One region of the Buttiauxella gaviniae genome, then DNA from elsewhere that is predicted to be linked to it. Evidence: predicted binding sites of a transcription regulator. Region 1 holds the regulator's gene; each other region holds the start of a gene.

What was found. The regulator sigma-54, encoded in region 1, starts transcription at its own class of promoters, with help from an activator protein. The targets are predictions, from matches to a motif close to GTTGGCACANNTTTCGCTNT.
Region 2: the regulator sigma-54 is predicted to act here: its motif matches at 1,007-1,026, upstream of glnA (glutamate--ammonia ligase).
Region 3: the regulator sigma-54 is predicted to act here: its motif matches at 1,683-1,702, upstream of AB1E22_RS17500 (branched-chain amino acid ABC transporter substrate-binding protein).

What each region holds. Positions count from the first base shown of each region.
Region 1 covers NZ_JBFMVT010000002.1:1,407,564-1,409,840, forward strand. The annotation lists gene lptB (LPS export ABC transporter ATP-binding protein) at 1-267, shown strand, start outside; gene rpoN (RNA polymerase factor sigma-54) at 398-1,831, shown strand; gene hpf (ribosome hibernation promoting factor) at 1,854-2,141, shown strand; gene ptsN (PTS IIA-like nitrogen regulatory protein PtsN) at 2,225-2,277, shown strand, end outside.
Region 2 covers NZ_JBFMVT010000002.1:1,927,199-1,929,475, forward strand. The annotation lists gene glnA (glutamate--ammonia ligase) at 1-922, opposite strand, end outside; gene typA (ribosome-dependent GTPase TypA) at 1,297-2,277, shown strand, end outside.
Region 3 covers NZ_JBFMVT010000002.1:3,667,827-3,670,103, reverse strand. The annotation lists gene AB1E22_RS17505 (ABC transporter permease subunit) at 1-244, opposite strand, end outside; gene AB1E22_RS17500 (branched-chain amino acid ABC transporter substrate-binding protein) at 408-1,529, opposite strand; tRNA gene AB1E22_RS17495 (tRNA-Asn) at 2,055-2,130, shown strand.

The sequences.
Region 1 (2,277 bases):
GCAAATCCAAAATTTATTCTTTTGGATGAACCTTTTGCAGGTGTTGACCCCATCTCCGTTATCGACATCAAACGAATCATCGAACATTTGCGAGACAGCGGGCTCGGTGTGCTGATTACGGACCATAACGTACGCGAAACGTTGGCGGTTTGTGAACGCGCCTACATCGTAAGCCAGGGCCATTTAATCGCCCATGGTACGCCAGCTGAGATCCTGGAAGACGAGCATGTGAAGCGCGTGTATCTGGGCGAAGAGTTCAGACTCTGATAGGGTAGGAAAGATCATAATATTTATACTCTAAATAATTCGAGTTGCAGGTAGGCGGCAAGGGAGTGCAGACAAAGCCCCTGCAGTTCGAAGTATGACGAGTATACACCTGAGGACGCTCGCTCTGAATATGAAGCAAGGTTTGCAATTACGGCTTAGCCAACAACTTGCTATGACTCCCCAGTTGCAGCAGGCGATTCGTCTGTTGCAACTATCGACGTTAGAGCTACAGCAAGAACTTCAGCAAGCACTGGAAAGTAACCCCCTGCTTGAGCAAACCGATCTGCATGATGAAATTGATACTCAGGAAGTTCGTGAAATTGAAGCATTAGACACTCGCGAGGCGCTCGAACAAAAAGAGATGCCTGACGAGTTACCGCTGGATACCAGTTGGGATGAAATCTATACCGCGGGTACGCCATCGGGCACTGGAACAGATTACATTGACGACGAATTGCCGGTGTATCAGGGAGAAACAACGCAGTCACTTCAGGACTATCTGATGTGGCAAGTCGATCTCACTCCGTTTTCTGACACCGACACCGCTATCGCCACGTCTATTGTCGATGCCGTAGACGAGATGGGTTATCTCACGGTTTCGCTTGAAGAAATTCTGGAAAGCATGGGTGATGACGAAATCACCCTCGACGAAGTGGAAGCCGTTCTTAAACGCGTGCAGCGTTTCGACCCGGTCGGCGTCGCGGCTCGCGATTTGCGCGATTGCTTGTTGATCCAACTTTCACAATTCAGCCGCGAAACACCGTGGCTGGCAGAAGCTCGCCTGATCGTAAGCGATCATTTAGATTTGCTCGCCAATCATGACTTCCGTAGCTTGATGCGCGTCACGCGTCTGAAAGAAGAAGTCCTGAAAGAAGCAATGTGCCTGATTCAGTCTCTGGATCCACGTCCAGGCCAGTCCATTCAGACGAGTGAACCCGAATACGTGATTCCCGATATTCTGGTCAAAAAGCTTCACGGCCGCTGGACTGTAGAACTCAACGCAGACAGTATTCCGCGTCTGAAAATAAATCAGCAGTACGCAGCGATGGGCACCAACGCCCGCAATGACAGCGATTCGCAATTTATTCGCAGTAACCTGCAAGAAGCGAAATGGTTGATTAAAAGCCTTGAAAGCCGCAATGATACGCTGCTGCGCGTCAGCCGTTGCATCGTTGAACAACAGCAAGGCTTTTTCGAGCATGGCGAAGAACACATGAAACCCATGGTTCTTGCGGATATCGCGCAAGTGGTCGAAATGCATGAATCGACCATTTCCCGTGTGACGACGCAAAAGTATTTGCATAGCCCGCGCGGCATTTTTGAATTGAAGTATTTCTTCTCAAGCCATGTGAATACCGAAGGGGGTGGCGAAGCTTCCTCAACGGCGATCCGAGCACTGGTTAAGAAGTTAATCGCGGCGGAAAATCCTGCGAAACCTCTGAGTGATAGTAAGTTAACGACTATGCTATCCGATCAGGGGATCATGGTGGCACGCCGCACTGTTGCGAAGTACCGAGAGTCTTTATCCATACCACCGTCAAACCAGCGTAAACAACTGGTGTGACCTAACCGATAAGGAAGACACTATGCAGCTCAACATTACAGGACATAACGTCGAAATCACTGACGCACTGCGCGATTTTGTGAGTACGAAGTTTGCCAAACTGGAGCAGTACTTCGAAAGAATTAACCAGGTCTACATTGTGTTAAAGGTGGAAAAGGTCACACACATTGCCGATGCAACACTCCATGTGAATGGCGGAGAAATTCATGCCAGCGCTGATGGCCAGGATATGTATGCGGCAATTGATGGTCTGATTGATAAACTGGCGCGCCAGTTAACCAAACATAAAGATAAACTAAAACAACACTGATAATCCGAGCAACTGTTTCGGCATCTACGGCTCGTTACCTGGTGTAACGGGCCGTTAGCATAACAGGGTGCTTAGGTGAACTTATGATGAACAACGATTCTGCTCTACAACTAAGTAATGTCCTGAACCAGGAATG
Region 2 (2,277 bases), 520 kb from region 1:
CTTTAGCGTGTTTGATAACACCGCCGATGTAGTACAGCGCTTGCTCAGACAGGCCAGCATATTTGTCGCCAGAGAACAGGTTTACGCCGTTCTTGGACAGAGACATGTGGCAGTGCATGCCGGAACCGTTATCGCCAAACATTGGTTTTGGCATGAAGGTCGCAGTTTTGCCGTATGCGTGAGCAACGTTATGAACCACATATTTGTAGATCTGAATTTCGTCTGCTTTTTTGGTCATGGTGTTGAAGCGGGTAGCCACTTCGTTCTGACCAGCAGTTGCCACTTCGTGGTGGTGAGCTTCAACAACCAGGCCCATTTGCTCCATGGTCAGACACATTGCAGAACGCAGGTCCTGGGCTGAGTCGACCGGTGGAACCGGGAAGTAACCGCCTTTAACAGCAGGACGGTGGCCTTTGTTGCCGCCTTCGTATTTGGTTCCGGTGTTCCATGCGCCTTCGATATCGTCGATAGCAACGTGAGAACCGGAAATAGAGCTACCGAAACGGATGTCGTCAAACAGGAAGAATTCTGGTTCTGGCCCAAACAGTACGGTATCGGCAATGCCAGTGGAGCGCAGGTAATCTTCAGCACGTTTTGCGATGGAGCGCGGGTCACGGTCATAACCCTGTAAGGTGCCTGGCTCAAGAATGTCGCAACGAATGATAAGCGTCGAGTCTGCGAAGAACGGGTCAATGACCGCGGTGGATGCGTCTGGCATCAGAACCATATCGGATTCGTTAATACCTTTCCAGCCACCAATCGAGGAGCCATCAAACATTTTGCCTTCTTCGAAGAATTCAGCATTCACCTGGTGAGCAGGGATTGTGACGTGCTGTTCTTTACCTTTAGTGTCAGTGAAGCGCAAATCAACAAATTTCACTTCATGCTCATTCAGCATCGTCAATACGTGTTCAGCGGACATACTTAACTCTCCCGGATTGGTCATTGTCGTCGTGGTAACGAGTGTTCAATACATTCTTCATTGGCTTTTCGCCTTGAAAGTATTAAAGCGAAAACTGTGCCAACTTTTAAATTACCCTAAAAAGGCGCTATCATGCGCACCATAGTGCAAAAGGGATGCACCATGATGGATAGTTTGCACCAATGTAGTGCTTCAGTCTGAGATTTGAGCACCATATTGGTGCAATTTTCGTTATGGCTCCCTTTTTTGCTCCGTGAAAGCGATCACAAACCCTTACTTTCAACATTGTTTGTAAAGGTTCTTTGTGATCCTGTTCTGTCCTTCGATTAATACGTGTACAATAACGCGCTATTTCTAATGCCTGAGGCAAAGTTGTGATCGAAAATCTGCGTAACATCGCCATCATCGCGCACGTTGACCATGGTAAAACTACCCTGGTTGATAAGCTGCTGCAGCAATCTGGTACTTTCAGTAACGAACGTGCTGAAGCTACCGAACGCGTGATGGACTCCAACGATTTGGAGAAAGAGCGTGGGATTACCATCCTCGCTAAAAACACCGCTATCAAATGGAATGACTACCGTATCAACATCGTTGATACCCCTGGGCACGCCGACTTCGGTGGTGAAGTTGAACGTGTAATGTCCATGGTAGACTCCGTTCTGCTGGTCGTTGACGCAATGGATGGCCCAATGCCGCAGACGCGCTTCGTAACCAAGAAGGCATTTGCCCACGGTTTGAAGCCAATTGTTGTTATCAACAAAGTTGACCGTCCTGGCGCGCGTCCTGACTGGGTTGTTGATCAGGTCTTCGACCTGTTCGTAAACCTCGACGCAACCGACGAGCAGCTTGATTTCCCAATCATCTATGCATCAGCATTGATGGGTATCGCGGGTAACGATCACACTGATATGGCGGAAGACATGACCCCGCTGTACCAGGCGATTGTTGACCACGTTAAAGCACCAAGCGTTGATCTTGATGGTCCGTTCCAGATGCAAATCTCCCAGCTTGATTACAACAACTATGTTGGCGTTATCGGCATCGGTCGTATCAAGCGCGGTAAAGTGAAGCCTAACCAGCAGATCACTATCGTTGATAGCGAAGGCAAAACGCGTAACGGTAAAGTCGGTAAAGTACTGACTCACCTCGGTCTGGAGCGTATTGAATCCACCGAAGCGGAAGCGGGCGACATCATCGCAATCACCGGTCTGGGCGAGCTGAACATCTCCGACACCCTTTGCGATACGCAAAATGTTGAAGCGCTGCCAGCACTGTCTGTTGATGAACCAACCGTTACCATGTTCTTCAACGTCAACACCTCTCCGTTCTGTGGCAAAGAAGGTAAATTCGTT
Region 3 (2,277 bases), 2.3 Mb from region 1:
CCGTCACCACAATGGTAAACACCAGCGTGCCGAGGATCAGCAAAGGAAACGAGTGCAAACCAAAGAACGACAGCAGCGCAAGCCCTATGGCGCAGAGATAGGCGGAGATCATATACACTTCGCCATGAGCAAAGTTAATCATGCCAATAATGCCGTAAACCATGGTGTAGCCGATGGCTATCAGGCCGTAAACGGAACCCAGCGTTAGGCCGTTTATCAACTGTTGCAGGAAGAATGCGTCCATAGACAGGCGGTCTCTTTTATCGCGGCTGACAAACTTCTTTTGTAAGTCGGGTAAGCGAAGCGTCACCCGACACTTTCACCTGCAATAGCCGGTGTAAATGGTGGATGACGCTGCCGCTTATGCCCCCTACAAAACCCGATGACGTATTATTGTCCTGAGAATCTTACTGGACTTCGGTGTACTTACCTTTGTCATCCCACTGATAAACCACATAATCCGACACTTTCAGGTCGCCTTTATCGTCCCAGGATTTTTTGCCCATCACGGTATCTACCGGGTTGGCTTTCAGCCAGGCGCTCGCTTTAGCGGAATCTGAGCCGCCGGTCGCTTTGAAGGCGGCGGCGATGGCCTGAATAGAGGCGTAGGAGTAAAGGGTGTAGCCTTCTGGTTCAAATTTGCTGGCGCGGAATTTGTCGATAACGGCCTTACCGTCTGGGATCAAACGCGGATCTTTACCGAAGGTCATATAGATGCCGTTGGTGTATTGCGGGCCGCCCGCGGCGGTCACCATCTCTTCGTTCACGATACAGTCGCCGGAGAAGAATTTGGCCTGCACGCCCTGCTCACGCATCTGGCGCACCAGCGGCCCGGCTTCCGGATGACAGCCGCCGAAGAACACCACATCCGGTTTTTGCGCGCTGATTTTGGTGACAAGGGCGTTAAAGTCTTTTTCACCGCGCGACAAACCTTCGTACATCACATCATTCACGCCACGTTTCGCCAGCGCCGCTTTAGTAGCATCCGCCAGCCCCTGCCCGTAGGTGTCTTTGTCATGAATGATCACCACGCGTTTGGCTTTCAGCTTATCAATAATGAAATCGCTCGCCACCTGCCCTTGCTGGTCGTCACGCCCGCACATGCGGAACATATCGCTCATGCCGCGCTCGGTGATCTGCGGGTTAGTTGACCCCGGCGTAATAGCCAGAACGCCCGCATCGTTATAAACCTCTGAGGCAGGCATAGTGGAAGACGAACAGAAATGGCCGACCACGGCTTTAACTTTATCTTGATCAACCAGACGGTTAGCAACCGAAACCGCCTGTTTTGGTTCGCAGGCATCATCCCCCTGCACCAGTTTGATTTTCTCGCCGTTGATACCGCCTGCGGCATTAATATCTTCAGCCGCTTGCGTAGCGCCATGCCAGTACTGATCGCCATAGGTCGCATTCGGCCCGGTAAACGGCCCGGCGACACCAATTACAATATCAGCCTGGGCGGAAAACGCCGTCACCAGACAACCTGCCAACACCAGAGAAAGAGGACTTCTGATAAATTTCAGCGACATTTTTATGTTCCTTAGCAAAGAAGCAAAGAGGTTTATGCACAACGGTTTAAGAGCCATTTCAAAAGCAAAAACGCGAACAAAATGCACTAAACGAATGACATCCTGACAAATTCTTGTGGCGGGGTTTCCCTACGTTTTCGCAGCCTAAAACATTAAGCAAAATAGTTGCCAACGTGACTAAGCGCGTGCCGATATTTCGACATATGTCAGTATAGAGCGCGGTGGTAGAGGGCCTGGCACAACACGCTGAAATTACAGCGGGGATCACATCTGGTTAACAATAAACATCACAAGTTACGCGGCGGTCACTCTTTGCGCTCATTCGCACCAAAATAGTCCGCATATAAAAAAGGGTTAACGATCGTTGAAGGGTTCGGAGAGGTCGTGATTCAGGCTGGCTAAAAAAACAGAATAATTCGCCTTAATACTCAACAAGTTGAACATTAATAGAGCAAGCGAAAAACTTTTTCGCGAACCCTTTGACATGCCCGGCGCTTATCGCTAATATGCGCCCCGTTGCACAATTCCTCTGTAGTTCAGTCGGTAGAACGGCGGACTGTTAATCCGTATGTCACTGGTTCGAGTCCAGTCAGAGGAGCCAAATTCTTGTTTTCATGCCTCTTTGCGAATCTTTATGTGATTTAGATTCAATAAGTTAGCGTGAAAAATCTTCCCGATGCATTTTTAGTTTTCCCTCTGCATCGGGAGAATTTGGTGGTCAGATTTGGGGTCAAGTTGGTTCGATGAC